DNA from 2 places in the Shuttleworthella sp. genome. Region 2 is predicted to be linked to the other one. Evidence: predicted binding sites of a transcription regulator. Region 2 holds the regulator's gene; the other holds the start of a gene.
The links. Region 2 encodes HrcA, which represses chaperone genes, less so after heat shock. Its sites were predicted from a motif close to TGTTAGCACTCNNNNNNNNNGAGTGCTAACA; they were not measured.

Region 1 (16,145 bases), on a different contig from region 2:
TTGCGGGAGATCTTCCGGATACTTCTCAGGTCCGCCTGATCACGCATGCGGCGGTGCGGATTGAGGCCCGCGGAAAGGTTCTCTATCTGGACCCCTATCAGCTGAGGGAGGAGGCTCACGACGCGGACCTGATCCTGCTGACACATGAGCACAGCGATCACTATTCCCCGGAGGACATGGCTAAGCTCGCCAAGGAGGAGACAGAGTACGTCTTCCCCAAGAGCATGGAGGGGAGAATCACAAAAGAGCGCGAAGACCTGCGGGGGAAGGATCACTACCTGGAGCCGGACCAAGCGATGGACTGGGAGGGAATACGAATTACCGGCATCCGGGCCTACAATACAGATAAGGATTTTCACCCCAGGGACAAGGACTGGCTGGGCTATCTGATTGATGATCACAAGCAGAAGATCTATGTGGCGGGAGATACCGATCCGGTTCCGGAGGCCAGGGCCGTAGTCTGTGATATTGCTCTTGTTCCCTGCGGAGGAACTTACACCTGTGACGCCGGACAGGCGGCGGAGCTTGTGAATGCGATTGCCCCCGGCATTGCCATCCCGACCCACTACGGGAGTGTCGCCGGAGACAGCTCCTGCCCGGAAGAATTCGAGCGCCGGGTGGATCCGCAGATCCAGGTGGAGCGGAAGATGGAGTACCTGAAATAAAAACATAAATTAGCTAAAATTATTAGCACTCGATATTGACGAGTGCTAATTTTAGTGTTATAACATACTTGTGCCGTGGAGAGGGATCTGAGAATCCCATCCACAATATGAAACAAGTAAGAAAAGGAGGTGACTTTATGAATATTCAGAAATTCACCCAGAAGTCCATTGAGGCAGTACAGAACACGGAGAAGCTGGCGGCGGATTACGGCAACCAGACCATTGACGACGAGCATCTCCTGGTCGCCCTCCTGCAGCAGGAGGACGGACTGATTCCAAAGCTCCTCGAGAAGATGGATATCAATTGCGGGCATTTTACCGAGAATGCCATCTCGAAGCTGAATGCCCTGCCCAAGGTCTCAGGCGCGGGACAGCGCTATTTCTCTCAGACGCTCAATGATGCCTTGACCCATGCGGAGGATGAGGCGAAGGCCATGGGAGATGAGTATGTCTCCGTGGAGCATCTCTTCCTGTCCATGCTCAGATTCGCAAGCAAGGGTATGAAGGACCTGATCCGGGAGTACGGCCTTAGCAGAGAGCGTTTTCTTGCGGCTCTCTCGCAGGTGCGGGGCAATGTGCGGGTCACCAGTGACAATCCGGAGGATACCTATGAGGCCCTGGAGAAATACGGCCACGAGATGGTGGCCAGGGCCAGAGACCAGAAAGCGGACCCCATCATCGGAAGAGACGAGGAGATTCGGAATGTCATCCGGATCCTCTCCCGCAAGTCCAAGAACAACCCTGTCCTGATCGGGGACCCGGGCGTCGGAAAGACCGCCGTTGTGGAGGGCTTGGCCCAGCGTATTGCCAGAGGCGATGTCCCGGACACCCTGAAGGATAAGAAGGTCTTCGCCCTGGATATGGGAGCCTTAGTGGCCGGAGCCAAGTATCGGGGAGAATTTGAGGAGCGGCTCAAGGCAGTCCTCGATTCCGTCAAGAAGTCGGACGGACAGATCCTGATGTTCATTGATGAGCTCCACACCATTGTGGGAGCAGGCAAGGCGGACGGAGCCCTGGATGCCGGGAATATGTTAAAGCCCATGCTGGCCAGGGGCGAGCTCCACTGTATCGGAGCTACGACTCTGGACGAGTACCGGGAATATATTGAGAAGGATCAGGCCCTGGCAAGGCGTTTCCAGCCGGTTATGGTGGATGAGCCGACCGTGGAAGACACGGTCTCGATCCTCCGCGGACTCAAGGAGCGCTATGAAGTCTTCCACCATGTCAAGATCCAGGATGCGGCCCTGGTCGCTGCGGCAACCCTGTCCAATCGCTATATTACGGATCGGTTCCTGCCGGACAAGGCCATTGACCTGGTCGATGAGGCCTGCGCCTCGATTCGGACAGAGATGGATTCCATGCCGGAAGACCTGGACGAGATCAACCGCAAGGTGATGCAGATGCAGATTGAAGAGGAAGCTCTGAAGAAGGAGACGGATGCCCTCTCCAGGGAACGGCTTGAGAAGCTGACTCGTGAACTGGCAGACTTAAAGGAAGAGCTCAACAGCAGGAAGGCCCAGTGGGAGAACGAGAAGAGCGCTGTCGGCAAGGTCTCTGCCCTCCGGGAGGAGATTGAGGAGACCAAGAAGGAGATTGAACGGGCCAAGCAGTCCTATGACTTGTCCAAGGCCGCAGAGCTGCAGTATGGAAAGCTGCCTAAGCTGGAGGCATCCCTGAAACAGGAGGAGGCCGGAATTGAGGACAAGGACATGAGTATGGTCCATGAGGCGGTGACCGAGGATGAGATCGCCCGGATTGTCTCGCGTTGGACCGGTATTCCCGTGTCCAAGCTGGGAGAGAGCGAGCGGAATAAGACCCTGCATCTGGATGAAGAGCTCCATAAGCGGGTGGTTGGACAGGATACAGCGGTCCAACTGGTCACTGAGGCCATCATCCGCAGCCGGGCCGGGATCAAGGACCCGTCCAGACCCATCGGCTCCTTCCTCTTCCTGGGGCCCACCGGCGTCGGCAAGACGGAATTGGCCAAGACCCTGGCCGCCAACCTCTTCGATGATGAGAAGAATATCGTCCGTCTTGATATGAGTGAGTACATGGAGAAATATTCCGTGTCTCGCCTGATCGGGGCCCCTCCGGGATATGTGGGCTATGACGAGGGCGGTCAGCTGACCGAGGCGGTCCGCCGCAAGCCCTACTCGGTCGTCCTCTTCGATGAGGTGGAGAAGGCGCACCCGGATGTCTTCAATATTCTTCTGCAGGTTCTGGATGACGGCCGGATCACGGATTCTCAGGGCAGAACGGTGGATTTCAAGAACACCATTATCATTATGACCTCCAATCTGGGGAGCGATTATCTGTTGGACGGCATTGACGAGTCAGGCGAGATCGGACCCGAGGCGGAAGAACAGGTTATGAACCAGGTCAAGATCCATTTCAGGCCGGAGTTTATCAACCGTCTCGATGAGATCATTATGTTCAAGCCTCTTACCAAGTCCAATATCGGCAGGATTGTAGACCTGCAGATGAAGGAACTCAATGCCCGCATGGAGGACCGGCAGATCAAGGTTGTCCTGACGGATGAGGCCAGGGAATATATCATTGATCATGGCTATGAGCCGGCCTATGGGGCCCGCCCCCTGAAGCGCTATATTCAGAAGTCTGTTGAGACCCTGGTTGCCCGCATCATCTTAAAGGGAGACATCAGTATGGGAGATAGCATCGTGATCTCTGCTGACGACTCCGGTCTGTCCGCAAGGAAGCAGTAAGCTTTCGAGAAGTCTCTTAGGTCAGAGAAGGACAAAACAGAAAACACCCTTCCCCATTCTTGCCCGTGCCATCGCACGCGGGAAGAGGGAGGGGTGTTTTTTATTGGAGGCAAGATGAGATCTCCTTGCTTTATGGGCAGTGCATATGGGAGAATACCTCCCATGAAGACACTTTCTCTGAATCGAAATCAAATCAAGTACCTGGTTATTATTGCCATGGTCATCGACCATGTAGCCTGGAAGTTCATCCCAACCGCCAGCCCGGCGGGGCAGGTCATGCACTTCATCGGACGATTGACCGGGCCGGCCATGGCCTTTTTTGTCGCCGAGGGATTCATGCACACGCGGGACCTGAAGAAATACCTGATCCGCATGGGGATCTTTGCCCTGGTGTCCTGGATTCCCTTTATCCTCTGCTTCGACATCCGAAGTTCTCTCGGGACGAATTTCGGAATCATATATACCCTCTTCCTGGGACTGATGGCCTGCTATTTCGACCAGAGGGCAAATCTTGCACCGACTTTCAGGCGGCTGGCAGTCCTGGCCTGCATCCTCTTAAGTATCTGGGGGGACTGGTCGGCCTATGGGGTGATTGTCCCCCTGATGCTTGTCCGCAACTATCGGGACAAGACCCGCATGTGGAGGGCCTATTTCGGGATAACCATAATCTACACCTTCCTGATTGGTTTCTCTGAATTCATGGCAGGGGCCGAGATCCGGACAGAAGTATACCTGCTCGGTATTTTCCTGCCTCTTTTCCTGCTCCGCTATACCTATAACGGACAGGCCGGCAGCAGGAAGCCCTTCCACAAGTGGTTCTTCTATGTCTTCTATCCCGGACACCTGATGCTCTTATACGGTCTTGGCCGCCTTCTTCTCCCCTGAAATCCCGGTCGGAAAAGACTTGTGCGGAACTATGTCACGGGAAGCGTAAGTAGTCTATAATAGATGAACTCTTATGCGAGAGCAGGGCATATGGCTGAAGAGGAGCAGACATGGGGATTCAGAGAAAACGCATTGTAGTCAAGGTCGGAACATCGACCTTGACCAATGAGCATGGAAAGAGCAATCTGCGGACGCTGGACCATCTGGCCAGGGTCCTGTCGGACATTCAGAATATGGGGCATGAGGTCCTCCTGGTATCCTCCGGAGCTATCGCCGTAGGGACCAACAAGATGCGGCTGGCCCAAAAGCCGACGCAGATGCGCATGAAGCAGGCGGCTGCCGCCGTGGGCCAGTGCGAGAATATGTTCCTCTACGACAAGTTCTTTGGGGAGTACAACAAGATTGTCGCGCAGATCCTCTTAAACGCTGAGGATATCAAGCAGGAGGTCAAGAAGGAGAATCTGGCCAATACCTTCTTCGCACTCCTGGAGCAGGGGATCATCCCCATCGTCAATGAGAATGACTCCGTGTCCTACACGGAGATTGAGTCCGAGGACAAGCTCTTCGGGGATAACGACATGCTGTCCGCCGTCGTATCCGTTCTCTGCCGGGCGGACCTCCTGGTGATTCTGTCCGATATTGACGGATTCTATGATGCGGATCCCAGGCTCTATCCCAATGCCAGGCTGATTTCCCGCATAGAGGAGATCACCGATGAGACCTATGCCCTGGCAGGCGGCGCGGGAAGCCGGCGGGGAACCGGGGGAATGAGGACCAAGCTCAAGGCGGCAGAACTGGCTACGGCCAACGGAATTGATACTTTGGTGACCAACGGAGCCAACCCGGAGGTCCTCTATGATATCGTGGACGCGAAGAGGGTGGGTACCCTCTTCGCCGCTAAGGAGAAATGATTTAACCGGACGCCGGCGGCGGTCGGGAGATCGTTCTCGAAGCTCGGGCAGACGCCGGAAAGGATTGTAATGAAGAGCGTACACTTGACAGAGGGGAAGCCCCTGACGGTTATTCTCCGCTTCACCCTGCCCCTCTTTCTGGGCAATCTGTTCATGCAGCTCTACAATCTGGTGGACACGATCATTGTCGGGCGCGCTCTCGGCCAGAATGCCCTGGCGGCCGTCGGTTCCACCGGAACCATTGTCTTCCTGGTTCAGGGCCTGGCAATCGGCCTGACCACCGGCTTTACCGTTCTGACGGCGCAGCGCTTCGGCGCCATGGACCCGAAGGGAACCAGACGGTCGGCCTCCAATGCCCTCATGCTGAGCTTTGGAGTGATCCTGATTCTGACTGCCCTCTCTACCATCTTTATGCGGCGGATCCTGCGATTGATGAATACACCGGAGGAGATCTTCGATGACGCCTACCGCTATATCATTGTTATCTGCTTCGGCCTCTTCAGCATCGTTCTCTACACCCTTGGCTCCGCTCTCCTGACAGCGGTCGGGAATTCCAAGCTGCCCCTCTTCTTTCTTCTGATCGGCGCGGCCTGCAATATCGTTCTGGACCTGGCCTTCATCCTGGGCCTTGGCATGGGGACGGAGGGGGCGGCATACGCCACAGTCCTCTCCCAGGTGATCGCCGCTCTGGCCGCCGCCGTCTACATCGCAAGGAAGATGCCGGACCTGCTCCCCTATCGGGATTTCTGGAGAATCGACCGGGGAATGGCTGCCCGGCAGATCCGAGTGGGGATCCCTATGGCTCTGCAGTTCGGGATTACCGCATCGGGGACCATGGTCCTGCAGACGGCGGTCAACACCTTCGGACCGACGGCGGTGGCGGCCTTTACGGCGGCCAGCAAGATGTCAACGCTGCTGACCCAGGGGTTCGCAGCCCTGGGCCAGTCCATGGCCGCTTACGGAGGGCAGAATTACGGAGCAGCTCGTTCGGACCGGATCCGGTCCGGCGTCAAGGCGGCCATGCAGATGGACGTTGTCTATGCGGCCCTGATCTCGGTCCTGATCCTGCTCCTGCTCTCACCCCTGATGCATCTCTTCTTCCCGCCCGGGACAGATACAGAGAGCCTGATGGGGTTCGCAAGACCCTATATCTACTTCTCCATGTCCTGCTATATTCCACTGGGGATGATCTTCATCTTCCGCAATATCATGCAGGGCTGCGGGTATGGTCTCCTTCCCATGATGGGAGGAGTGGTGGAACTGCTTGCCCGGGTGATTCCGGCGGCTGTCTCCATGAGAATCGGCTCCTACTCACTGGCAGCGGCCTGTGATGCGGCGGCCTGGCTTACGGCCGGCCTCTTTACGGCCTTTGTCTACCGCTTCTATGTGATCGGAAGGATCGAGCAGAAGATGCGGGCGAGAAGAAGAAAGGACAGAGAATGAGAGGACCAGATGGATTTATTTGACTATGCAAGGGACAGAAGCCGGGAAGATGAGGCCCCGCTGGCCTCCCGCCTGCGCCCGACCAGTCTGGATGAGCTGGTTGGACAGGAGCATATCATAGGCAGGGATAAACTCCTCTACCGGGCCATCAAGGCGGACAAGCTCTCATCGGTGATCTTCTACGGCCCTCCGGGGACAGGAAAGACCACCCTGGCCAGGGTGATTGCCAACACGACCTCGGCTGATTTTCACCAGATCAACGCTACGACAGCGGGGAAGAAGGACATGCAGGAGGCGGTTCAGGCGGCAAAGGATGTCCTGGGCATGTACGGCAGGAAGACCATTCTCTTCATCGATGAGATTCACCGCTTCAACAAGGGGCAGCAGGACTATTTGCTTCCCTATGTGGAAGACGGGACCATTATTCTGATCGGGGCCACGACAGAGAATCCCTACTTTGAGGTCAACGGGGCCCTCCTCTCCCGGTCGATTGTATTTGAGCTGAAGCCTCTCTCCAGGGAAAATATCCGTGAGCTTCTGCTGCGCGCGGTCAGCGATTGCGAGAAGGGGATGGGGAGTTATCAGGCGCTTGTCGATGAGGACGCCCTGGATTTTCTGGCCGATATGGCCAACGGTGACGCCAGAAACGCCCTCACGGCGATCGAACTTGGGATCCTGACCACGCCCCGGTCTGAGGACGGCCGGATCCACATCAGCCTCGAGGTGGCCGGTGAGTGCATCCAGCGGAGGGTGGTCAAGTATGACAAGAAGGGGGACGGCCATTATGATACGATCTCTGCCTTCATCAAGTCGATGCGGGGCAGTGATCCGGATGCGGCGGTCTACTATCTGGCCCGTATGCTCTATGCCGGAGAAGACGTCAAGTTTGTTGCCAGGCGGATCTGTATCTGCGCCGCGGAGGATGTGGGCAATGCAGATCCCATGGCCCTGATTGTTGCCAACAGCGCAGCCCAGGCAGTGGAGCGGATCGGCATGCCGGAGAGTCAGATCATTCTGGCCCAGGCAGCAGCCTATGTGGCCTGCGCGCCCAAGTCCAATTCCGCAGTGAATGCGATTATGAAGGCCATGAAGACGGTCGGGGCGAGCATGACGGAGACCGTGCCCGGTCACTTGCGGGACGCCCACTACGGGGGGAGTGCCAAGCTTGGCCATGGGATCGGCTACAAGTATGCGCATGACTGGCCCAACCACTATGTCAGACAACAGTATCTGCCGGATTCGCTTCTGGGTGAGACCTTCTATGAGATCTCAGACCAGGGCTATGAGAGGCAGATGAAGGCCTGGATGGATAAGATCCACGAGCAGGCGGAGGATTAAAGAGGGAGCGCCTATGCAAATCGAGAAGATCACTTTTATCGGGGCAGGCCATATGGCATCTGCCATCCTGCAGGGAATACGGCAGGGGGGGCTTGTCACCGGAGACCGGGTCATGGTCTCGGCTCCGAGTGCAAGGAACCGGGACCGGCTCGCCGCTGACTTCGGCGTGAGGGCCACAGGGGACAACCGGGAGGCGGCGGCCTTCGGGAGGATCCTTGTCCTGGCGGTAAAGCCCCACATCCTGGAGGGGCTTATCGAGGAAATTCGGGATGTGCTGGCAGAGGATACCCTGCTGATCAGCCTTGCTGCCGGCAAATCTCTTGCGGCCCTGCAGGCGGCGTTCGGCCGCCCGGTCAGGCTGATTCGGGTCATGCCCAACACGCCGGCCATGGTTGGAGAGGCGATGTCCGCGCTGACCGCCAGCGACACGGTGCCGCAAGAGGACAGGGACCTGGTCCTAGAGATCTTTGAGAGCCTGGGCAGGGCCGAATGGGTGCCCGAGGCTCTGATGGATGCGGTGACCGGTCTCTGCGGCTCTTCCCCGGCCTATGTCTACATGATGATAGAGGCTATGGCGGATGCGGGACTTGCGGCCGGTCTCCCCCGGTCACAGGCCTATCGATTCGCCGCCCAGGCAGTCTTAGGGTCCGCGAAGATGGTCCTTGAGACAGGTCTTACGCCCGGCCAGCTCAAGGACCAGGTGACCTCGCCTGCGGGAACCACCATCGCCGGTCTCAGGGTGCTGGAAGAAGGCGGCTTCCGTGGCCTGGTCATGGATGGTATACTGGCAGCCGTGAAGAAGTCGAAGGAGATGGGCAGAAGATGAGACCGGTCCCTCATAAGACAAATGGAGTTGTTAAGGAAGAAGCGTTTGAAAGAGAGAGAGAATGGATAACCAACTGCGCGTACACTTTCACAGTAAGGATGGAAACTACAGTCATTGCAATATGTGGAAGTGGCTTGACGGCTACTGGGGAAAAGAAGAGAAGTTCTCGGGGAGGGATGATTTCGGCCTCCTTGGAAGCATCAATTACCCCTCCAGTCGTTTTCTGACTTCGGTCAATCTCCTGGTCAAGACCGATGACTGGTCCAAGCAGACCAAGGATTATAAGGTAAGGCGATTTCTGGGGGATGCCCCCAATGAGATCTGGCTGATCGAGGGGGATGGGCAGGTCTACTACTCCAAGCAGGCGGCTATGACCAGCCCCTATCTGAAAGAACCCAATCAGACCGCCTTCGACATGGCGGTTCACACCCAGGACTTCGACCGCAGATGGGGATTCCAGGGCTGGCTTGGATACCGGTACGGGAGGACCGAGACGGAATTTCGCCTCTGGTCTCCCATGGCCCATAAGGTCCAGGTTCTCCTGTACCCAAAGGGGGATCGGCGGGTCCGTGTCCTCGATATGAAGCGGGGAGGGGAGACACATTTTGCCAATCACAAGAGAAATACCCGGGGGGTCTGGTCTGTGACCGTTAAGGGAGATCTGGCAGGGGCCTCCTATCTCTACCGGGTCTATCACGAGGAGAATTTCTACCAGGAGACCCGGGACCCCTATAGCATCGCCCTGAGCCTTGACAACCAGAGAAGCCTGATTGCGGCCCCGGAGGAACTGGTCCCGGAGGACTTTGCGGTCCGACATGGGGCGGCCGCCGGCTGGCGGGTGAAAAACCCCTGCGCGGCGGTGATCGCGGAGCTCCACCTGAGAGATTTTACCAAGTCCGCCACGTCCGGACTTGCGGAAGATCTGCGGGGAACCTTCCCGGCGGCCTGCATGTCCGGGACGAAAAACCGCTTCGGCGATGCAAGCTGCTTTGATTATATCAAGCAAATGGGCTATTCCTATGTCCAGCTGCAGCCGGTCTTCGACCACCACAAGACCTACGACAAGGAGGGGAAGATCCAGTACAACTGGGGCTATGATCCGGAGAACTACAATGTCCCGGACAGACAGTTCGCCCTGGACCAGGAGGATCCCCTGGCTCCGATTCTGGAGTTCAAGCGGATGATTCAGGCCTATCACGAGGCGGGAATCGGGGTAATTATGGATGTGGTCTACAACCACACCTATTCGCCTTACAGCTCTCCCTTCCAGCTGGCGGTGCCGGATTACTACTATCGCATGAATTACGACGGGTCTTTCCAGGACGGATCGGGCTGCGGCAATGAGACTGCCAGTGAGAAGGAGATGTACCGCAAGTATATGCTGGACTCCATCACATATTGGGCTGAGGAGTTCGGCCTGGACGGATTCCGGCTGGACCTCATGGGCCTCCATGACGTCGACACAATGAACGCCATCCGGTCAGCCCTGGACCGGATCGATCCCCGCATTCTTCTCTACGGGGAGGGATGGGATATGGGCCGGGGCCTGCCGAGCCAGTACAAGGCCATGAAGGCGAATGCCCACTTCATGCCCCGGATCGCCTTCTTCAATGATGATGAGAGGGACGCTGTCAAGGGGGCGGAAGTATACGGGCAGATCAAGAAGGGTTATGTCTCGGGCCAGGGGCATGAGGGCAGAGTCGCCGCGGCGCTTCTCGGAAGCCTTGGCTATGTGGCCTATGTGGCTCCGAATCAGGTCTTAAACTATATCGAGGCCCATGATAACTACAATCTGAATGACCTCTTGACCATACTGCATCCGGAGGACTCCGAGGAAGAACGCAAGAAGAGGGTCTATTTTGCCAACGCGCTCAACCTTCTCATGCAGGGGATCTGCTTCATGCAGCTGGGGCAGGAGTTCCAGCGCAGCAAGTTGGTCGCGACCGGACCGAACGGGACCTATACGGATGGGGACTATGCCCGGGCCAGCAACAGCTACAATGCCCCGGATGCCGTCAACAGCATCGACTGGGACCGGGTCACCCGTAAGGCGGATTTGGTTGCGGCAATCCGGGACCTGATTCAGCTCAAGAAGACGGCAGGGGAATTCAGCTGCAGGAGCTATGAGGAGATTGGAAACCATATTGAGGTCGAGTCCTGCCAGGAGGGGTCCGGGATCATAGAGCTGAAGAGTCTGGGAGCCGACAAGAAGCACTATTATTTTGACAGCAGCAAGAAGAGCCTGGAGATCTCCTGAGAGATCCCCCGATGAGGCCTGCGGAATCGGCCGGTCTCATGTCTTTTTCAGATCAATTGAAAACCCCCGCAAGTCCAGGCAAATGCAGGGACTTGCGGGGGTTTTGCGGATTGATCCGGGAAGAGGTGAGACCCTCTAAAAATGCGCCGATCATATAATTATGCCATATTAAATATATTAACGCAATACTCTAAACAAAAATTTAGAACTTTCTGACAAACATAGAGAAGTGATATAATAGAAAAAACGATTGCATAGTTGTATGAGTAGGAGAGGTGATCGTATGAATTTGGAAGAGTCTATGTACACATTTGGGCTGGGTGAGAACTTTCACCTGCAGGACTACCTGGGACTGCACCGGGATGAAAATCAGGAGGGAACTTACGTATTTCGCGTTTGGGCGCCGCACGCTGAGCACGTCCAGGTCATCGGAGATTTCACAGATTGGTTCCAAAATCCCTTGGATATGGTAAAGAACCACATCGGCGTCTGGGAGCTCTCCACGGATCTTCCCCAGGAGGGACAGGTCTACAAGTATCTTGTCAAGAGACAGGGAGGCCAGGTGGTAGAGAAGATCGACCCCTTCGCCAACTATTTTGAGGCCAGACCCGGGACGGGAGTCATCGTGCACACCATGCAGAAGAGGAAGTGGAGGGACGCTCCCTGGATGGGACGGCGCAAGCGCTTTGGTTTTAAGAAGCGTCCGGTCAACATCTATGAGGTCCACGCGTCGTCCTGGAAGTACAAGGAGGACGGAACCCCCTGCACCTTCAAGGAGTTGAAGGATCAGCTGATTCCCTATCTGCTGAAGATGCACTACACCCATGTGGAGTTTTTGCCCCTCATGGCCCATCCCCTGGACATGAGCTGGGGCTACCAGCTCATGGGTTATTTCGCCCTGGAGCACACCTACGGGACCCCGGAGGACTTCCAGGATTTCGTTGAGGCCTGCCATCAGAACAATATCGGTGTTCTGGTAGACTGGGTGCCCGGCCATTTCACGCAGAATGATGACGCGCTTGCCTATTTCGACGGGACGCCGACCTTCGAGTACCAGGACCATAACAGGGCCCACAACTATCGGTGGGGAGCCTTGAATTTCGACCTGGGCAAGAACCAGGTCCAGTCCTTCCTCCTCTCAAGCGCCCTCTTCTGGCTGGAGGAGTATCATCTGGACGGAATTCGGGTGGATGCGGTGTCCAATATGCTCTATCTGGATTATGACGATGGCCCTTGGACGCCCAACCAGGAGGGCGGCAACCGGAATATCGAGGGCTACAATTTCCTGCAGCGCCTGAACGGGGTGGTCAAGTTCTATCATCCGGATGTCATGATGATCGCCGAGGAGTCAACGGCGGCCACGCCCATCACAAGACCCTTCGACGAGGGCGGCCTCGACTTCGACTTCAAGTGGAATATGGGCTGGATGAACGACATCCTCAAGTTCTACGAGGAAGATCCCATCTATCGCCAGTATGATTTTAACCTGGTGACATTCAGCTTCATGTATGTCTTCAACGAGAACTTCATCCTGCCCTTCTCCCATGACGAGGTGGTCCACGGGAAGAAGAGCCTGATGCACAAGATGTGGGGAGACCGCTACAACCAGTTCGCCGGTCTCAGGAACCTTCTCACCTATCAGATCTGCCATCCGGGCAAGAAGCTCCTCTTTATGGGTTCTGAATTCGGTCAGTTCCTGGAGTGGAAGTACGACTACCAACTGGAGTGGGGCAATCTGGATGACTACATGAACCAGCGGATGCAGCACTTTACCAGTGAACTCAATGCCTTCTATAAGGATCACAAGGCGCTCTGGCAGATTGATGACTCCTACGACGGCCTGGAGGTGATTGACGCGGACAACCGGGCGGAGAGCGTGCTCTCCTTCATCCGAAAGGGGGATAAGGGAGACTTCTTAATCTGTGTCTTCAACATGGCACCGGTTGAGCGGCAGAACTTCACAATCGGCGTTCCGGTCGCGGGCCTGTATGAGGAAGTGATCAATACGGAGCTGGAGGAATTCGGAGGCGTCTGGAAGGAACACAATCAGAATACCCAGACGCAGGAGGGCAGCTGGAAAGATTACACCAATACGCTCAGCTTCACCTTGCCGGCCCTCGGAGCCAGTGTCTGGAGATTGAAGAGACGCGTGAGAAACTAAGACGGATTCCGAGAGTAAGGCGTCTTTATCGATATCATGATATCCGTTGTGAAGGAGGGGTGGATTTCCATGAAAAATGAAATGTTGGCTTTGATTCTTGCCGGAGGGCAGGGAACGCGTCTGGGGAAATTGACGCAGAGCATCGCAAAACCGGCGGTTCAGTTCGGCGGCCGCTATCGGATTATTGATTTCGCTTTGTCCAACTGCGCCAATTCAGGCATCATGAATGTCGGTGTAATCACCCAGTACCAGCCTCTGATCCTGAACAGTCATATCGGGAACGGATCTTCCTGGGGTCTGGACGGGATTGACACGGGAGTGACGATTCTGCAGCCATATTCCGCCAAGGAGGGGAACCGGTGGTTCCTGGGCACCAGCCATGCCATCTATCAGAATATGGACTATATTGAGAGCATCAACCCCAAGTACGTTCTGATTCTCTCCGGAGACCACATCTACAAGATGGACTATGACGATATGCTCAGGCAGCACAAGGATAATCACGCCAGCCTGACTGTGGCGGTAATTGACGTGCCTTTAGAGGAGGCAAGCCGCTTCGGAATCATGAACACGGACGCCAATGACCGGATTGTCGAGTTCGAGGAGAAGCCCGAGCATCCCAAGTCCGGACATGCCTCAATGGGCATCTATATTTTCGACTGGAAGAAGCTGAAGCAGATGCTGATCAATGCCAAGAAGAATGAAGTAGATATGTCGGACTTCGGAAAGAATGTCATACCGGCCTATCTGGAGCACGGAGAGCCGGTCTATACCTATAATTTCAAAGGCTATTGGAAGGATGTCGGCACCATTGAGTCTCTCTGGGAGGCCAACATGGAGTACATCGCCATTGATAACGCCTTAAACAGCCGCGACCGGTCCTGGAAGATCTACTCGAAGAACCTGATTGCTCCGCCCAACTTCATCAGTGATGAGGCCACGGTGAACAACTCGCTTGTCGTGGACGGTTGCTTCGTCTTCGGCAGGGTAGACCACTCGATTCTCTCCACCAATGTCAAGGTGGAAGAGGGGGCGGTCATCAAGGACAGCTTCATTATGAGCGGGGTTACAATCAAGATGGGCGCCCATGTGACGCGGGCGATCATCGGTGAAGGCGCTACCATTGGCCAGGATGTCGTGATCGATGGCAGCGAGGAAGTGGCAGTTGTCGGCTATAACGAAGTAGTGGGGGTGCCGGATGAAGATTGATAAATATACAGCAATATTGGGTAATGTCGGCGCCGGTTCTCTGGACATGGGCAGTCTGACGAAGAATCGGCCTTTAGCGACGCTCCCCTTTGACGGGAAGTATCGCCTGATGGACTTTCAGCTGTCGAGCATCGCCAACTCCGGCATTCGAAGCGTATACGCGATTTTTGGCGGGGATAAGGTCCGCTCTGTCTTCGACCATGTGCGGTCCGGACGTGTCTGGGGTCTGAACACCCTCCTGAGCCACTACTTTCCCTCTTTTCTTGAGGAGAGGGAGGACTATCAGCTGGCTGACCGGGAATACTATGATCAGCTTTTGACCTATTTGAAGTGCTCCGGGTCAGATCAGACCATCTACATGCCCTTCGATATCCTCTGCAACATTAATCTGGAGCAGCTGATCCATATCCACACAGCCAACGGGGGTAAATTGACCGTGGTCTATAAGAAGCTGCCCAAAAGGCAGATTTCTGAGGTCAACGAGATCCTGCAGATCGATGATACGGACACTGTGGTGGGGAAGCTGGGCCTGGAAGACATCCAGGAGATCGGCCCCATGAATGCGGACATCTATGTGGTTGATACACCCTGGCTCATTGAGAAACTGGAAGAAGAGGCGGGGAAGGAGAAGCTCCGCAAGATTTGCTTCGTCCTTCGGGACCTCCTGGTGGAGTCGCAGGCCCTGGCCTTCGAGCACTCCGGCTATCTGGCCAATATCAACTCGGTCGAGGATTATTACGAGGCCAATATGGATATGCTGGATCCACAGAAATTCTACGCCCTCTTCTATGGCGACCAGAAGATTTATACCAAGGTAAAGAATGAGGAGGCAACCTATTTTGATGTAGACTCGAAAATCAGAAATTCCCAGTTCGCCTCAGGGTCAATTATCAAGGGGGCGGTGGAGCACTCGGTTGTCGGACGTAACTGCCTGGTTGATGAGGGTGCGACCATCAAGTGGTCCGTCATCTCCCCCAAAGTGCGGATTTATCAAAACGCGACGATTGAGTACGCGATTATCGATAAGAATGTCGATGTCCCGGAGGGAGTAACCCTTCGCGGAAGCGAGGATCATCTGCTGGTTATCGGCAAGGGACAGGAAATCACGGGAGATATCATTCAATGAAAATAATGTACGTAGCGGCAGAGGGAGCTCCCTATGCCAAGGCGGGCGGCCTGGGCGACGTCATCGGGGCCCTCCCGAAGTCAGTGGCCAAAAAGGGCCATGAGGTTGTCGTTGTCCTTCCCTATTATGATCTGATTGATGCCAAGTTCTGGGACCGGGTTGAATATGTGGGCTACTACTACACGGATGTCGGCTGGCGCCATCAGTATGTCGGGATCCGCAAGCTGGTTCGGGATGGAGTGACCTACTACTTCCTGGACAACCAGCAGTATTTCTTCCGGGGGAGGATCTATGGAGAGGGAGATGACGGGGAGCGTTTCGCCTTCTTCCAGCTGGCGGCCATCGAGCTCATGGAAAAGGTCGGATTCATTCCCGACGTCCTACATGTCCATGACTATCACACGGCTATGATCCCCTTCCTGCTCAAGGAGAAATACCACTGGATTCAGGCCTATCAGGGGATCCGGACGGTTCTGACCATCCACAATCTCGAATTTCAGGGGCAGTTCGACAGCGGGATGCTGTCAGAACTCTTCGGCGTCGGTTACCGGCGCTATGAGGATGGAGTCCTGCGCTGGAATAACTGCCTGAACTGGATGAA
Region 2 (16,145 bases):
GCCAGAAAAGAAGATATCATGAAGATCCCGGGCTTGAAGGAGGCGGCCTACGCCAAGATCAAGGACAGGATCACAGTGAATTGAGGTATGAGATGGCCAAGAAGGTTTTAGTGGTCGACGATGAAAAATTGATCGTGAAGGGGATCCGCTTCTCTCTGGAGCAGGATGAGATGAAGGTCGACTGCGCCTATGATGGCCGGGAGGCCTTGGATATGATCCGGCAGGGAGACTATGACCTGATCCTTCTGGATGTCATGTTGCCCAAGATGGACGGCTTTGAGGTCTGCCGGGCCGTCCGCGAGTTCTCCAATGTGCCGATCGTCATGCTCACGGCCAAGGGCGATGATATGGATAAGATCATGGGCCTGGAGTACGGGGCGGATGATTATATTACTAAGCCCTTTAATATTCTGGAGGTCAAGGCCAGAATCAAGGCCATCCTGCGCCGGGCCAAGAGTCAGGAACCGGAGGAGGATCACGACAACACGGTGACTTCCGGAGAGGTCAGCATGGATATTGACCGCAGGAACTTAAGGATTGCGGGAGAGGATATTAATTTGACCTCCAAGGAATTTGACATGCTCCTGCTCCTGGTCAACCATCCGGGCAAGGTCTACTCCAGAGAGGCGCTTCTTCACACGATCTGGGGCCATGACTATCCCGGGGACGCAAGAACGGTGGATGTGCACATCCGCCGGCTGAGAGAGAAGATCGAGCCCAATCCCAGTGAACCCAGATACGTCCTCACCAAGTGGGGGGTGGGTTATTATTTTCAAAACTGAATTTGACACGGAATGATCGTTGCCCCCTGATTTTTTCCTTGCTATACTAGTTTCATGAATGCTTTTCAACGACTCCGGAATCAATTTCACAGGCTGAAGCTGCGCCTGATTCTTATCATTTTATTGGCGGGCCTGATTCCCTATACGGTCGCTTTTTATCTCTATCTCTACACCTATCGGCAGAACACCATTTCAACCGAAGAAATACAAGTTCACTCGCAGATGCAGGTCCTTACGGGAGGAATTCTCGCCAAGGACTATTTGTCTGACCCTTCGGACACGGAGATCAACAGTCAGCTGGATACAGTCCGTCAGATCTACGGCGGCCGCATTCTGGTGATCGACAATACCCTTCGGGTCATCAAGGACACCAACGGCATTGACACCGGGCGGACACTGGTCTGGGAGAATGCGATTCGCTCCCTCAAGGGAGAGACACTCAACTACTACGACAGGCAGAACAATTTCCTGACGGTCACCCTGCCCATCCGAAACTCGACGGATTCGAATGCGCCTGTGCGCGGTGTGCTCATGGTGGTCCGGTCGATGGATTACATGAACCAGTCTCTGGATCAGATGACTGCTCCCGGAATCATCGGTTTTGTTCTCCTGGGACTGGTTCTCCTGGCTCTTGCAGTCGGGACCGCAACCTATGCCATCCGCCCGCTTAAGACCATTGCCGAGACCCTGGACAAGGCCAGGAACGGCAGCTCCTCAGCGGAAATGAAGGAGCTGGACTATTCCGAGGCGGAGGAACTGGCGGGACATTTCAATGATTTTCTGGACCGGATGCAGACGGTGGAGGCTTCCAGGCAGGAATTTGTCTCCAATGTCTCTCACGAGTTGAAGACGCCCCTGACCTCAATGAAGGTGTTGGCGGACTCCATCAACAGCATGGAGGGAGCCCCTGTTGAGCTCTATCAGGAGTTCATGCAGGATATGAGTCATGAGATCGACAGGGAGACGAAGATCATCAACGACCTGCTCTCTCTGGTGCGTCTGGACAAGACCGGAATCACAATGAACATTGCCTCGGTCAACATGAATGAATTGATTGAATCCATCCTGCGCAGGATCCGCCCGATTGCAGACCGGCAGGAAGTGGAGCTGGTATTCGAGTCCTTCCGGCCGGTCTTCTGCGAAATCGATGAGACCAAGCTCTCTCTGGCGATCTCCAACCTGGTTGAGAATGCGGTCAAGTACAATAATCCGGGCGGCTGGGTCCATGTCTCTCTCAATGCCGACCACCAGTACTGCTATGTGACGGTTGAGGACAACGGTGTGGGAATCCCTGAGGATTCTCTGGATCGGATATTCGAGCGTTTCTACCGAGTGGACAAGTCTCATTCCAGGGAGATCGGCGGAACCGGGCTCGGACTCGCGATCACCCAGAATTCCATCCGCATGCACAAGGGGGAGATCCGCGTGGCCTCCGATCCGGGACATGGTACGACCTTCGATGTTCGAATTCCCCTGACTTATATTGTGGATCCCGAGGAGAATGTCATTGCCGAGAGGGCGGATGAATCCCGGGATGAGAGGAGCAAAGAATGAGAGTGAATTTCAAGAATCAAGCGGTCACTTTCGTTCTGATCCTGGCTCTGGCCCTGGGCCCCCTTACGGCCTGCGGCCGGAAGACAGGAGAGCGTCAGGTCTACTATATGAATGTGGCCGGCAATGCTCTGAAGACCAGTCCTCACCGGCTTGCGGCCGGGAACAGGGATGAACAGATCAGGGAACTTCTGACCGCCTTGAAGGAGGCTCCGGACCGGTCGAAAGAAGTCAGTGTCATGCCGCAGGATCTGGAGATTATCTCTTACCACATGGATGGGGGGCACCTCTTCTTAGACTTTAACGCGGCCTATGACAAAGTCACCGGTCCCAATGAGGTTCTCATGCGCTCTGCCATTGTGAAGACCCTCCTGCAGATAGAGGACATCACTTCCGTGACCTTTACGGTGCAGGGCAAGGCTCTGACCCATGCCGACGGCAGCGAAGTCGGCGCCATGAACGCGGATACCTTCATGGATTTCGGAGGGGATGCCGAGGACGCTATGGTTCGCAGAAATTTCACCCTCTACTATGCCAGCAAGGACGGGCAGAGTCTGGTCAGAGAGAATCGGGAGATATATTACAACAGCAATCTTTCACCGGAGAAGCTGGTGATAGAATATCTGATGGTAAGTCCTCGCGCGGATGAGGCCATCAGTCCCATTCCGGACAGCACCAAGCTGCTCAATGTCAATGTGGACCGGGGAGTCTGCTATCTGAATCTGAGCGAGAATTTTCTCAATGCTACGGATAAGATCTCCCAGCAGGTGGTCATCTACTCGATTGTCAATTCCCTCTGTGAGCTGGGGAACATATCCAGTGTACAAATCGCTATTAATGGGGAGATGAATTCCCTCTTCCGCGGGGACAAGCTGTCCAATGCCTATACACCCAACTTCGATCTGGTGACTTCCGGCGCCAAATAGGCGCAAGGAGGTGGCCTATGCTGAGAGCCAGGCCCCTGGTCATCATGTTCATGAGTCTGATCGCAGGCATTCTCACTGCCTGGTGGGCTCTTCCATACAAGATCATCCCGCTCGCACTTATGGTTTTCTGCTGCGCAGCAGGTCTTGGAATCCGAATACAGCCGGATTGGAACAGGCGGATGAATTCAAGGCTTGTTCTTCTTATTTGTGTGCTTTTTTTGGTCGGACTGGCGCGAGGGCGCGTCTTCCTGGACCACCGGCAGCGAGTGGAAGCGATTCTGTCCGAGGGGCAGGAAATTACCGTCAGAGGCAGGGTCTACGCCCTTGAGAAAAGGAAGAAGGGGCTTAGGGTTCTGCTGGGCGAGACCCGGATCTGTGAGCGAGAAGAGGACAAGAAGGGGGACCGGCTATGGTCGGTCTATCTGGACTTTCCGGCGAGATCCGAAGGGGAGAGCGACATCAATCCGGATCCCGGAGATGAAATCCGGGTCAGGGGATCCTATTCCTTTGCTCCGCCCGCGTCCAATGAGGGGAATTTCGACCAGAGAGCCTATGAGTACGCCAGGGGGATCTATGGACATCTATGGAGAGCCGAGAGGCCGGTTTGGCTCACACGGGGAAGCAGTCATCCCTACTGGAAGCTGGTACAGGGGCTCGATCGCCTTCGGCTGGAGCTCGAGACGGTCTTTCGGAGGGAACTTCCGGCAGAAGAGGGAGGTCTCCTCTCGGCCATGGTTCTGGGCGCAAGGAGCGGCCTGGACGAAGAGCTGCGGGACCTCTTTTCCCGGTCGGGCATATCCCATCTCCTGGCTATCTCCGGGCTCCATGTGTTTCTTCTGGGCACAGTCCTGCTTCGTCTCTTAAGGATAGCGCGCCTGCCCCTGCCCTTTGCCTCTGTCCTATCGGCCCTGATCATTATCGCCTACGGGCGCATGACCGGAAGTGCCGTCTCTACCAGGAGGGCGGTACTGATGTACCTCCTGCTGATTCTTGGACACTGTCTGGGAGAGGCATATGATTCTCTGTCCGCGCTGGCTCTGGCCGGGCTTGTCATTCTTGCGCAAAATCCCATGGCCCTGGGAGATCTGAGTTTTCAATTTTCCTTTACGGCGATTCTTGGGCTCCTGCTTGTGGCAAGACCCCTGCAGGAGGCCTACAGGTCATCCTGCGCAAGGAGATTTGAAGAGAGACGGCACAGGCTCTATCGGCTGCGCCCGAGGCAGCTGCCCTGGAATCGAGTGAATCAGGGGGAATCCGGTCAATACCAGGCAAATCTGGCAGACCGCATCCTAAGCCGGATCATCTTAGCCCTGGGAATTCAGCTGGTCCTGCTTCCCCTGACTGCCTTCTATTACAGCGAGATCGCATCCTATGTAATCCTTTTGAATCTGCTCCTGATCCCTCTTCTGGGTCTGGTCCTTGGAAGCGGCCTTCTGGGAGGACTCCTGGGTCTTGTCCCGGGACTCGCGATTCCCTCCCTCTTCTCCGGTCTCTGTCTGAGGCTCTGTCATGGTCTTCTCTATTTCTATGAGTGGAGCTCTGACCTAAGCCTTCGCCTTCCCCTGGCAAGGATAATCAGCGGAAAGCCTCCCGTCTGGTTGATTTTGTTCTATTACGGCCTCCTTCTCTATCTCGTCTACAGGATTTGCCGGAGGGGACAGACCAGGGCAAGAGCCGGATGCTCCTTCAGGAGGGCTCCGCGACAGAGGATTCGGGAGAAAATCCTTGGATGCGCTCTGGCCTCCCTCCTGATCCTTCTTCCCATCCTCTGGTCCGCCGGCCTCTCGGATCGGGCCGGGGCAGAGTTTACCATGCTGGACATCGGTCAGGGGGACGGGCTCTATTTCTGCGACGGGAGAGGGGGACACTACATGATTGACGGCGGATCGACCAGCATCGACCGGGTCGGCAAGCAGAGAATCCTCCCTTTTCTCAAGGCGAGGGGGATTCGGAAGATTCACTACTGGTTCGTAAGCCACACGGACTTAGACCACATCAGTGGTCTGGAGGAAGCCCTGAGCGACCGGTATCCCATTCAATATCTGGTCTTCTCCGTCAATATGCCCCGTGCGAACGACGGGAGAAATGCCGCCTATGAGAGGCTTGTGAAATTGGCAAGGGAAAACAGATGTCAGATCCTGCTTCTAGATCGGGGAGATTGCCTCAGACCGGGATGCAAGGCGGGGGAGAGCGGCTGCCTTTCGGTGCGGTGTCTGGGTCCGGCAGAGGACCGGTCTGCCAGAGGGGCCAATGAAAACAGCCTGATCCTGTCCATAGCGATGCCGGGTCTTAGGGTCTTTAGCGCCGGGGATATCGGGACCGAGCAGGAACAAGCTCTCCTGCGGAGGGAAAACACGATCTGCGATCAGAATGAGGAGGGCTTTCGCCTCTATAAGGCATCACATCACGGGAGCAACGGGGCCAACGGAAAAGAGATCCTAAAGGACTTTCAGCCGGATCTGATCTGGATCAGCGCCGGGGCCGGAAATCATTACGGGCATCCGGGCAAAGAGGCCCTAAAGCGGATGAAAGAAAGGGGCTGTCCCATCGATCGCACGATGGATCGGGGGCAGATGACCCTCCGGAGAGAGGAGGGCAGATGGAAATACCGGGTGCGCTTTCCCTGAGGGCCGAGTCGACCTCAATCTGCCGGTCCATCCCCCTCTGACAGCCGGTCCTCGCTGACGCTGATCGTCTTAGCGTGTTCGATCAGAGTCCGGTAGTGGTCAAGGCCCTTGAGATCATTCAGGGGGTGGATGAAGCACTCGCCGGAGGACTTCTCCACCAAGACAGGGCCGAACTTGCCGTAGCTAAAAGCAGTGTAGCCGTCCCCGGTGGCCAGGAGCTGACCTCCCTTGCCGGCCGCGGAACCGACCTCTTTGCCGTGGAACAAAGAGGCGAGAAGACCCGTCTTCTTATCATTTGGTGCAGTCAGATTCCCGGGGTCTAATTTCACGGGAAGGAAGTCGAAAATATAGTAGCGGTGGCAGACCCAGGCGTGATAGAAGATATTCTCATCGGGCGCCAGCCGGTTGATATAGTTTTGCGCAAGCTGATAGGCTTCGTGAACGCCTGTGACTTTTTGCTCCATCGTTTTCTCCTCGCGAAATTGCCTGTATGTATTGCGGATGCTTGATCACCATTATAAGCCTTTTCCCATCGAGATAAGCTTTTTTTCATCTGCCGTCTCAGGACTTGGTCCCGGACTCCTGGGACCGGCGCTTTTGCCCCGGAAGACAGCAGATTGACTTGTCCGGTTGGGGATTTTACAATCGTTTTCATGGAGACGATAAATCATGATATCAAGACGGGACAATTTCACAGGGCCTATTTGCTCTATGGAGAGGAAGACTATCTCAAGCTCCAGTACCGGGATCGCTTGATCAAGGCCCTGACAGGCGGAGGAGAAAGTGTCAACTTCAGCCGCCTGGAGGGGGAGTCCTGCAACCTGAAGGACATGATTGACCTGGCGCAGACGATGCCCTTTTTTGCGGAATACCGCTGCATCCTGCTCATGGAGTCCGGCTTCTTCCAGAGCAGCAATGATGAGCTTGCGGCCTACCTCGAGGCGGTGCCGGAGACGGCCGTACTCATCTTTGTCGAGAAGAAGGTCAACAAGTCGACCAAGTCCTTCAAGACGATCGGCAAGTATGGCTATGCCTGTGATTTCTCAAAGCCCGGTGAGGAGACCCTTATGAAATGGATCGGAGCTCGCCTTGCCAGGGAGAAGAAGACGATGGCGCCCGAGGCCTGGAGGGAGTTCTTCCTCCGAAGCGGGGAGAATATGGAGAATATGGAGCGGGAGTTCGAGAAGCTGGTGATGTACTGCTTCGACAGGGACCGCATCGAGCTCAATGACGTCCGGGCGATCACGGTTCGGCCGTTAAATGACAGAGTCTTCGACCTGGTCGATGCGATGGCCGACCGGGATACCCGGAGACTGATGGATTGCTACGCAGACTTGGTCACGGCCAAGGAGCAGCCCCTTCGCATCCTAAGCCTGCTGGAACGCCAATTCATGCAGATGCTTGCGGTGCGGCAGATGTCCGCCGACCACCTGTCCGATCAGACAATCGGGAAGAAACTCTCGATTCCGCCCTATATCGTGGGGAAAATTCGGCGCAGTTCAAGAGCCTACAGGCAGGAGCAGATCAGGCAGCTGCTCGCGGACGCCTCCGATGTGGAGGAGCGGATTAAGACCGGCCGGATTTCGGATCGGATGGGGGTGGAACTTCTGATGATGCAGTATGCCAATGACGGGTATGCCAATGACGGGAATTAAGCCTTGACAGGACCGATGCCGAACAGTATTATGTACGAGTATGTTTACATTGAACTGTCCGTGTCCGGCTACAATGTAACTAAGGATTTTTCCTATAAGAAACATTCGATTTACATTGGAGGTAATCTAAATTGGCTAACATTAAGTCTGCAAAGAAGAGAGTACTCGTAACTGCCACCAAGACCGCCAGAAACAAGGCGATCAAGTCAGAGGTGAAGACCTATGTCAAGAAGGTGGACGCAGCGGTTGAGGCCGGAGACAAGGACGTGGCCGCCGCGGCGCTCAAGGAAGCAACCGGCGTAATCGCCAGGGCATGCTCTAAGGGCGTTTATCATAAGAACACGGCCGCCCGCAAGGTATCTCGTCTCAGCAAGGCTGTCAATAAGCTCGCTTAATCGACAGGACGAGAAGAGGCGCCAGAGGAGTGAAGGATAAGAGAGTCAACAGCCCGACATCTGTTGGCTCTCTTTTTTCGACCTCCGCCGATGGAATGAGGATCCCGCAGACCATAGCTGCTGATGCAAGAGGAGAGAACTCATGGGAATTGACCAGCGTAAAATCCGCAATTTCTGTATAGTGGCCCATATCGACCACGGGAAGTCCACCCTGGCTGACCGCATCATTGAGATGACCGGAACCCTGACCAAGCGCGAGATGCAAGAGCAGGTCCTGGACACGATGGATCTGGAACGCGAGCGCGGAATTACCATCAAATCACAGGCGGTTCGAGTGATCTACCGGGCCAAGGACGAGGAGGAGTATATCTTCAACCTGATTGACACCCCGGGCCATGTGGACTTCAACTATGAGGTCTCCCGCGCTCTGGCGGCCTGCGACGGGGCGATCCTCGTGGTGGACGCCAGCCAGGGGGTTGAGGCCCAGACCTTGGCCAATGTCTATCTGGCCATAGATCATGATCTGGAAGTCCTGCCTGTGATCAACAAGATCGACCTCCCCTCCGCCGACCCGGACCGGGTCAAGAGTGAGGTCGAAGATGTGATCGGGCTGGACTGCGAGAATGCCCCTCTTGTGTCCGCCAAAACAGGCCTTCATGTGGAAGATGTTTTGGAAGCGATTGTCCATAGTCTGCCGGCACCCAAGGGGGACAGAAATGCTCCCTTAAAGGCACTGATCTTCGACTCTCTCTATGACCCCTACAAGGGGGTGATTGTCTTCGTGCGTCTCAAAGAGGGAAGGATGAAGCGGGGGGATAAGGTCTGCATGATGGCCAGCGGCTATAGCTGCGATCTTGTGGAAGTGGGCTATTTCGGCGCCGGCCAGCTGATCCCCTGCGATGAGCTGGAGGCCGGGATGGTGGGTTATTTCACCGCCTCCATTAAGGATTTAAGAGAGACCAGAGTCGGGGATACGGTCACCTCGGCTGACCGGCCGGCCGCGGAGGCACTCCCGGGCTACAAGAGGGTCCAGCCCATGGTTTACTCCGGAATCTATCCGGCGGATTCTGCCAAATATCCGGAGCTGCGTGAGGCCCTTGAAAAACTCCAGCTCAATGATGCGGCACTCCAGTTTGAGCCGGAGACCTCCGCGGCTCTGGGATTCGGTTTCCGCTGCGGCTTTCTGGGACTTTTGCACCTGGATGTCATTCAGGAGCGGCTGGAGCGGGAGTATAAGCTCGACCTGGTGACGACGGCGCCGGGCGTTGTCTATCGGGTTCACAAGACGGATGGGACCCTCATAGAACTTACAAACCCGTCCAATCTACCGGATCCCTCCGAGATCGACTACATGGAGGAGCCGGTAGTAGACGCGCAGATCATGGTTACATCCGACTATATCGGGGCCATCATGGACCTCTGCCAGGAGCGCCGCGGCCAGTATATCGGTATGGAGTATATGGAAGAGGGCAGGGCCCAGCTGCGCTATACCCTTCCGCTCAACGAGATCATCTATGATTTCTTCGATGCCCTGAAATCCAGAAGCCGGGGCTATGCTTCTCTTGACTACGAGATGAAGGGCTATCAGCGGTCCGACCTGGTCAAGCTCGATATTCTGATCAACAAGGAGCAGGTGGATGCCCTGTCCTTCATCGTATTCTCCGGTACGGCTTATGAGCGGGGGAGGAAGATGTGCGAGAAGTTAAAGGAGGAGATCCCGAGACACCTCTTTGAAATACCCATCCAGGCGGCGGTCGGAGGCAAGGTGATCGCCAGGGAGACAGTCAGGGCCATGCGAAAAGACGTCCTGGCTAAGTGTTACGGGGGGGATATCTCCCGCAAGAAGAAGCTCCTGGAGAAGCAGAAGGAGGGAAAGAAGCGCATGCGGCAGGTCGGAAGCGTGGAGATCCCCCAGGAGGCCTTTATGGCGGTCCTCAAGCTGGATTCAGACGATTAAGAACAGACCGAGAACACGAAAGGAGGCCGTTCCGTGGAAGCTCTGGAGCTCTACATACACATTCCCTTTTGTGTCAGAAAATGCCTCTATTGCGATTTCAACTCTCATCCGGGAGGGCCGGGAGAGCATGAGGCCTACACGCGCGCTTTGATCCGGGAAATCGACTGGTGGGGCAGGCTGACAGGCAGGGCCCGGGTGGCTACGATTTATGTGGGGGGAGGCACTCCCTCCTGGCTCAACGATTCCCTGCTGGAGGAGATTTTCGCGGCGGTCAAGAGAAATTTCGCTCTGGATCAGGCGGCAGAGATCAGCCTGGAAGTAAATCCGGGCACGGCGACAGAGAAGACTCTCCTGGCCTATCGGAGGATGGGAATCAACCGCATTTCCATCGGCCTCCAGTCGGCCAACGACGAGGAGCTGGCCCTTCTGGGCCGGATTCATACATTCTCCGATTTCCTGCGCACCTTTGAGAGGGCCCGGGCGGCGGGCTTTGCCAATATCAATGTGGATATTATGACCGGCCTTCCCCATCAGACGGAGGACAAGCTCAAGAAGACCCTGCAGAAGTTGACGATGCTCAGACCCGAGCACATCTCCGCATACTCTCTGATGGTGGAGCCCGGCACCCCCTTCTACGAGCGATACGCAGAGGATGTCGCCAGAAGAGACCGGGGAGAGGGGACCACAGACCTGCCGGATGAGGCGCTTGACTACAGACTCTACGATCTGACAAGAGAATTTCTGATCGGGCGGGGGTACGGCCAGTATGAAATCTCCAATTATGCCAGGGAGGGTTTTGCCTGCCGCCACAATCTCGGTTACTGGGAGAGAAAGCCTTACCTGGGGCTGGGGGTGGGGGCGGCCTCCCTGCTTATGGACTCCTTCCCGGGAGACGGTGGGGGCGGGCGGAGGCCGGAGGGACTGAGAACCCCAGCTTATCCCAATATCCGCTTCTCCAACATCAAGGAGACAGACCATTATATTGAGCTCTGGGAGGCCTATGACCCAAGCAGGCAGGAGGGCCCGGACGAGATCCTGGCGGACGCCCCGTGGATTGATCCAAAGACCATTCAGAAGCTGACCTGCCGCGAGGCCATGGAAGAATTTCTCTTTCTGGGTCTGCGCAAGACGGGAGGAATTCGTGAGGCGGATTTTCTGGATGCATTCGGTCTTGCGATCGACAGCGTCTTCGGACCCGTCATAGAGAGCCAGAGAAGGAGAGGACTGGTACGGAGAGAAGGCGGGCAGATCGCTCTGACGAAAAGGGGCATCGACATCTCCAATGTCGTCCTGGCCGAGTACCTGCCCTGACAGAGAGGGCCTGCAGTAAGCGGGCAAAGAGGACAGGCCGACCTGTGTTGACAGGAGAAGGGGCCAACTTTACAATGAAGAACAGTTATAGCACTCAAGCATGATGACTGCTGATGCCGGAGGAGAGGAGTAAGCCATGGCTGATTCCAAGCAGATGGGTGAGGAGCTTTCCGAGCGTAAGTCCAAGATCCTAAACGCCATTATTCAGAACTATCTGGAGTCCGGGGAGCCGGTCGGTTCCAGGACAATTTCAAAGCTGGAGGGCGTGACCCTAAGCTCCGCCACCATCCGCAATGAGATGAGTGACCTGGAGGAGATGGGATATATTCTTCGCCCGCACAGTTCGGCCGGCCGCATTCCGACCGACCGGGGCTACCGATTCTATGTAGACCATCTTCTGGCGGAGAAGGATCAGGAAGTCCTGGAGCTCAAGGATTTTGTCATTCAGAAGACAGAGAAGATGGACAAGGTTCTGCAGCAGGTCGCCAGGTTCCTGGCCAAGACCACCCAGTACACATCCCTGATCTCCGCTCCCGCCATGAGCAGGAACCGGATCAAGTTCCTTCAGCTCTCCCAGGTCAATGACCATCAGATTCTGGCGGTCATCATGATGGGGGGCAACATGGTCAAGAGCCGCCTGATCGAGGTCGAGAGTGTCCTGAGCGGAGAGAACCTTCTCAAACTCAATATGCTGCTCAACAACAGCTTAAACGGGCTCACCGCGCAGGAGATTAACCTGACAACCATCTCCAAGCTCCAGGAGGAGGCGGGGATCCACGAGGATATCGTGGCAGAGGTTCTAAAGACCATTCCGGAGACCCTGCGGGAGGACGATGGACTTGAGATCTATACATCAGGGGCAACCAATATATTCAAGTACCCGGAACTGTCCGATCGCCAGAAAGCTTCCACCTTTATCTCTACATTTGAGGAGAAGGGACAGCTGGCGGAGCTGATTAACGACGTGCAGGAACAGAGCCTGAATAACCCGAACGCGACCGGAATCCAGGTCTATATCGGGAGTGAATCCCCCATGGAAAATATGCCGGACTGTTCTGTGGTCACAGCCAACTACGATCTGGGAGACGGAGTCAGGGGAACAATCGGTATCGTGGGACCCAAGCGGATGGATTACGCCAAGGTCATGGGCAGTCTCAAGGAGCTCAAGAGCAAGCTGTCTGAAATAATGGATGAGGCTCGCAGCTGACCCCGTCGCGCTTACCGGAAGCCGCAGTTTCTCTGCCTGTGGAAACAGACAGGGCAGCTGCGGATTTTTGCACTTGTTTTGTGAATATTTTTTGCAAATATGAGTTGACATGATCCGAGCCCGGTGTTATCTTAGTGCATGAAGATATTAGCACTCGACATGAATGAGTGCTAATTGAAACAAAATCCCGGAGCGCAAGCTCGAGAAAGGTGGTAATTTTTTTGGCTGAAGAGATGAAGACTCCAGAAAGCAGCACGCAGGAGGCTGTGCAAGAAGCCGTAAGAGAGGCCAGAGAAGAGGCGAGAAGGCAGGCGGATCTGAATTCGACCGGGACGGATGAAGCGCATCCGACCGGGGAAGAGGAAATCCCCGGGGCCGAGGCAGAAGCGGATTCTCATCAGGAGGAGACGGTAGAAGCTAATGATACACAGGATCCGGATGATCGAGAGCAGGAAGATTCTGCGAATGAGGAAGCCCTTCCAGGGAAGAAGGATCCGAAGGATGAAAAGATTGCAGACCTGACGGACCGGATCGCCCGTCAGATGGCGGAGTTTGATAATTTCCGCAAGCGGACGGAGAAGGAGAAGAGCAAGAGCTTCGAGCTTGGAGCCTCATCCATCATCGAGAAGATTCTTCCCGTGGTCGATAATTTCGAGCGCGGCTTGTGTACCCTGCCGGAGGGAGAGACGGACGCCTTTGCCGAGGGCATGGATAAGATCTACAAGCAGCTGGTCACGACCCTGGCCGATCTGGGAGTCAGCCCCATCGAGGCGCTGGGACAGACCTTCGATCCGGAGCTCCACAACGCAGTGATGCACGTGGAGGATGAGAATTTCGGGGAGAATGAGATCGTAGAAGAGCTCTTAAAAGGCTACAAGTTCCACGATCGGGTCATCCGGCACAGTATGGTCAAGGTGGCCAACTGAGGATGCCAAAAGTGTATTCATCAGATTCAATAGATTGATTAGGAGGAAAGATATATGAGCAAGATTATCGGAATTGACTTAGGAACAACCAACAGCTGTGTCGCCGTTATGGAGGGCGGACAGCCCAATGTAATCCCCAATAAGGAAGGCGCGAGAACCACGCCCTCCATCGTGGCATTTACCAAGAGCGGCGAGCGTCTGGTCGGTGAGCCGGCCAAGAGACAGGCTGTGACCAATGCGGAGAAGACCATTGCTTCAATTAAGAGGGATATGGGAACGGATAACGGCCGGGTCATTGACGGCAAGAAGTATTCGCCCCAGCAGATCTCCGCAATGATCCTCTCCAAGCTCAAGGATGATGCCGAGAACTATCTGGGAGAGAAGGTGACGGAGGCGGTGATCACGGTTCCCGCATACTTCAATGACGCCCAGCGGCAGGCCACCAAGGACGCCGGCAAGATCGCCGGTCTCGACGTTAAGCGTATTATCAACGAGCCCACGGCGGCTGCTCTGGCATACGGTCTCGACAATGAGAAAGAGCAGAAGATCATGGTCTATGACCTTGGCGGCGGTACCTTCGATGTATCTGTCATTGATATCGGCGACGGAGTCATTGAGGTTCTCTCGACCAACGGAGACACCCATCTGGGAGGCGATGACTTCGATGATGCCATTGTCGAGTGGATGCTGTCTGAATTCAAGAAGACGGACGGCGTGGACCTGTCCGGTGACAAGATGGCCATGCAGAGACTGAAGGAGGCTGCCGAGAAGGCCAAGAAGGAACTCTCGTCCGCAACGACAACCAATATCAATCTCCCCTTCATTACTGCTACGTCCGAGGGACCCAAGCACTTTGACATGGATTTGACCAGGGCTAAGTTCGAGGAACTGACCCATAACCTGGTCGAGAGGACGGCAGCGCCGGTTCAGAATGCCCTTCGCGATGCGGGACTTAACATGAATGACCTGGGCAAGGTCCTCTTGGTCGGCGGCTCTACCCGTATTCCCGCCGTACAGAAGAAGGTGGAGGAGCTGACCGGCAAGGAGCCCTCCAAGAATCTGAATCCGGATGAGTGCGTTGCCATCGGAGCCGCCATCCAGGGCGGTAAGCTGGCAGGCGATGCCGGCGCCGGCGACATCCTCCTTCTGGACGTCACCCCCCTGTCTCTGTCCATCGAGACCATGGGAGGCGTCGCCACCCGTCTGATCGAGAGAAATACGACGATTCCCACCAAGAAGAGTCAGATTTTCTCTACCGCTGCTGATAACCAGACCGCGGTCGATATCAATGTGGTTCAGGGTGAGCGTCAGTTTGCCAAGGACAACAAGTCTCTGGGACAGTTCCGTCTGGATGGGATTCCCCCGGCACAGCACGGTGTTCCTCAGATCGAGGTGACCTTCGATATCGACGCCAATGGGATTGTGACCGTATCCGCCAAGGATCTTGGAACCGGCAAGGAGCAGCACATCACCATTACGGGCGGCTCCAATATGTCGGATGATGATATTGAGAAGGCAGTCCGGGAGGCTCAGGAGTATGAGGCTCAGGACAAGAAGCGCAAGGAAGCGGTCGACACCAGAAATGACGCGGACTCCTTTGCCTTCCAGACAGAGAAGGCTATGGAGGAGGTAGGCGACAAACTTGACCCGGCAGACAAGTCCGCGGTTGAGGGAGACTTAAAGGCTCTTCGCGATCTCCTGAACCAGTACACGCAGCCGGAGGAACTCTCCGACGGACAGGTGGGTGAGATCAAGGCAGCCCTCGAGAAGTTGCAGGGATCTGCCCAGAAGGTATTCTCCAAGATGTATGAGCAGCAGGCGGCCGCCCAGCAGGCACAGACTGCCGGAGGCCCCGAGGCGGGAGCTGAGACGGGAAATACAGCAGCCGGCAACGATGATGTTGTAGATGCAGACTTCAAGGAAGTTTAATTAGATTATGGCAGAAAAGAGAGATTTTTATGAGGTGCTGGGCGTCGACAGAAATGCGGACGACGCAGCGCTGAAAAAAGCATATCGGAATCTCGCCAAGAAGTATCACCCGGATTCTCATCCGGGTGATAAGGCTGCTGAGGAGAAGTTTAAGGAAGCTTCCGAGGCCTATGCCGTTCTCTCGGATCCTGAGAAACGCCGCCAGTACGACCAGTTTGGCATGGGAGCCTTCGATGGGAACGGAGCAGGCGGGGCCGGCGGCTTCGACTTCTCCGGCATGGATTTCGGAGATATCTTCGGAGATCTCTTCGGGGGCTTTGGCGGTTTCGGCGGCTTCAGCGGATCTTCTGCCCAGCGGGGTCCTCATAAGGGGGCAAATGTCCATGCGGCAGTCCGGATCAGCTTCAAGGAGGCAGTCTTCGGCGTGGTCAAGGAGCTGGATCTGAACCTGAAGGAGGAGTGCCCCAGCTGCCATGGCTCGGGCTGTAAGCCGGGCACAGGCAAGAAGACCTGCGCCAAGTGCGGCGGCAAGGGCCGGGTTGTCATGACACAGCAGTCCATGTTCGGCACCATGCAGAATGTGACGACCTGCCCCGATTGCGGAGGCAGCGGCCAGGTGATTGAGAACCCCTGTCCCGATTGCCACGGAAGCGGCTATGTCACAAAACGTAAGAGGATCCAGGTCAATATCCCGGCAGGGATTGACAATGGCCAGTCTGTTCGTATCCGTGATAAGGGAGAGCCCGGAACAGGAGGCGGCCCCAGAGGAGACCTCCTGGTGGAGGTTCGTGTCTCGGCCCATCCGATTTTTCAGAGAAACGGCTACGACCTCTACTCATCGGCGCCGATCACTTATGCGCAGGCGGCGATCGGAAGTGA

Region 1: the regulator HrcA is predicted to act here: its motif matches at 686-716, upstream of clpB (ATP-dependent chaperone ClpB).

What each region holds. Positions count from the first base shown of each region.
Region 1 covers NZ_DBHIDN010000010.1:27,825-43,969, forward strand. The annotation lists gene ACO5R6_RS04005 (MBL fold metallo-hydrolase) at 1-665, shown strand, start outside; gene clpB (ATP-dependent chaperone ClpB) at 803-3,388, shown strand; gene ACO5R6_RS04015 (TraX family protein) at 3,551-4,273, shown strand; gene proB (glutamate 5-kinase) at 4,384-5,184, shown strand; gene ACO5R6_RS04025 (MATE family efflux transporter) at 5,254-6,627, shown strand; gene ACO5R6_RS04030 (replication-associated recombination protein A) at 6,637-7,965, shown strand; gene proC (pyrroline-5-carboxylate reductase) at 7,979-8,791, shown strand; gene pulA (type I pullulanase) at 8,853-11,048, shown strand; gene glgB (1,4-alpha-glucan branching protein GlgB) at 11,332-13,209, shown strand; gene ACO5R6_RS04050 (glucose-1-phosphate adenylyltransferase) at 13,279-14,418, shown strand; gene glgD (glucose-1-phosphate adenylyltransferase subunit GlgD) at 14,408-15,544, shown strand; gene glgA (glycogen synthase GlgA) at 15,541-16,145, shown strand, end outside.
Region 2 covers NZ_DBHIDN010000003.1:77,940-94,084, reverse strand. The annotation lists gene ACO5R6_RS01580 (helix-hairpin-helix domain-containing protein) at 1-84, shown strand, start outside; gene ACO5R6_RS01575 (response regulator) at 93-782, shown strand; gene ACO5R6_RS01570 (sensor histidine kinase) at 837-2,336, shown strand; gene ACO5R6_RS01565 (GerMN domain-containing protein) at 2,333-3,259, shown strand; gene ACO5R6_RS01560 (ComEC/Rec2 family competence protein) at 3,277-5,886, shown strand; gene ACO5R6_RS01555 (hypothetical protein) at 5,901-6,350, opposite strand; gene holA (DNA polymerase III subunit delta) at 6,540-7,541, shown strand; gene rpsT (30S ribosomal protein S20) at 7,673-7,936, shown strand; gene lepA (translation elongation factor 4) at 8,079-9,893, shown strand; gene hemW (radical SAM family heme chaperone HemW) at 9,927-11,204, shown strand; gene hrcA (heat-inducible transcriptional repressor HrcA) at 11,341-12,411, shown strand; gene grpE (nucleotide exchange factor GrpE) at 12,645-13,337, shown strand; gene dnaK (molecular chaperone DnaK) at 13,392-15,266, shown strand; gene dnaJ (molecular chaperone DnaJ) at 15,274-16,145, shown strand, end outside.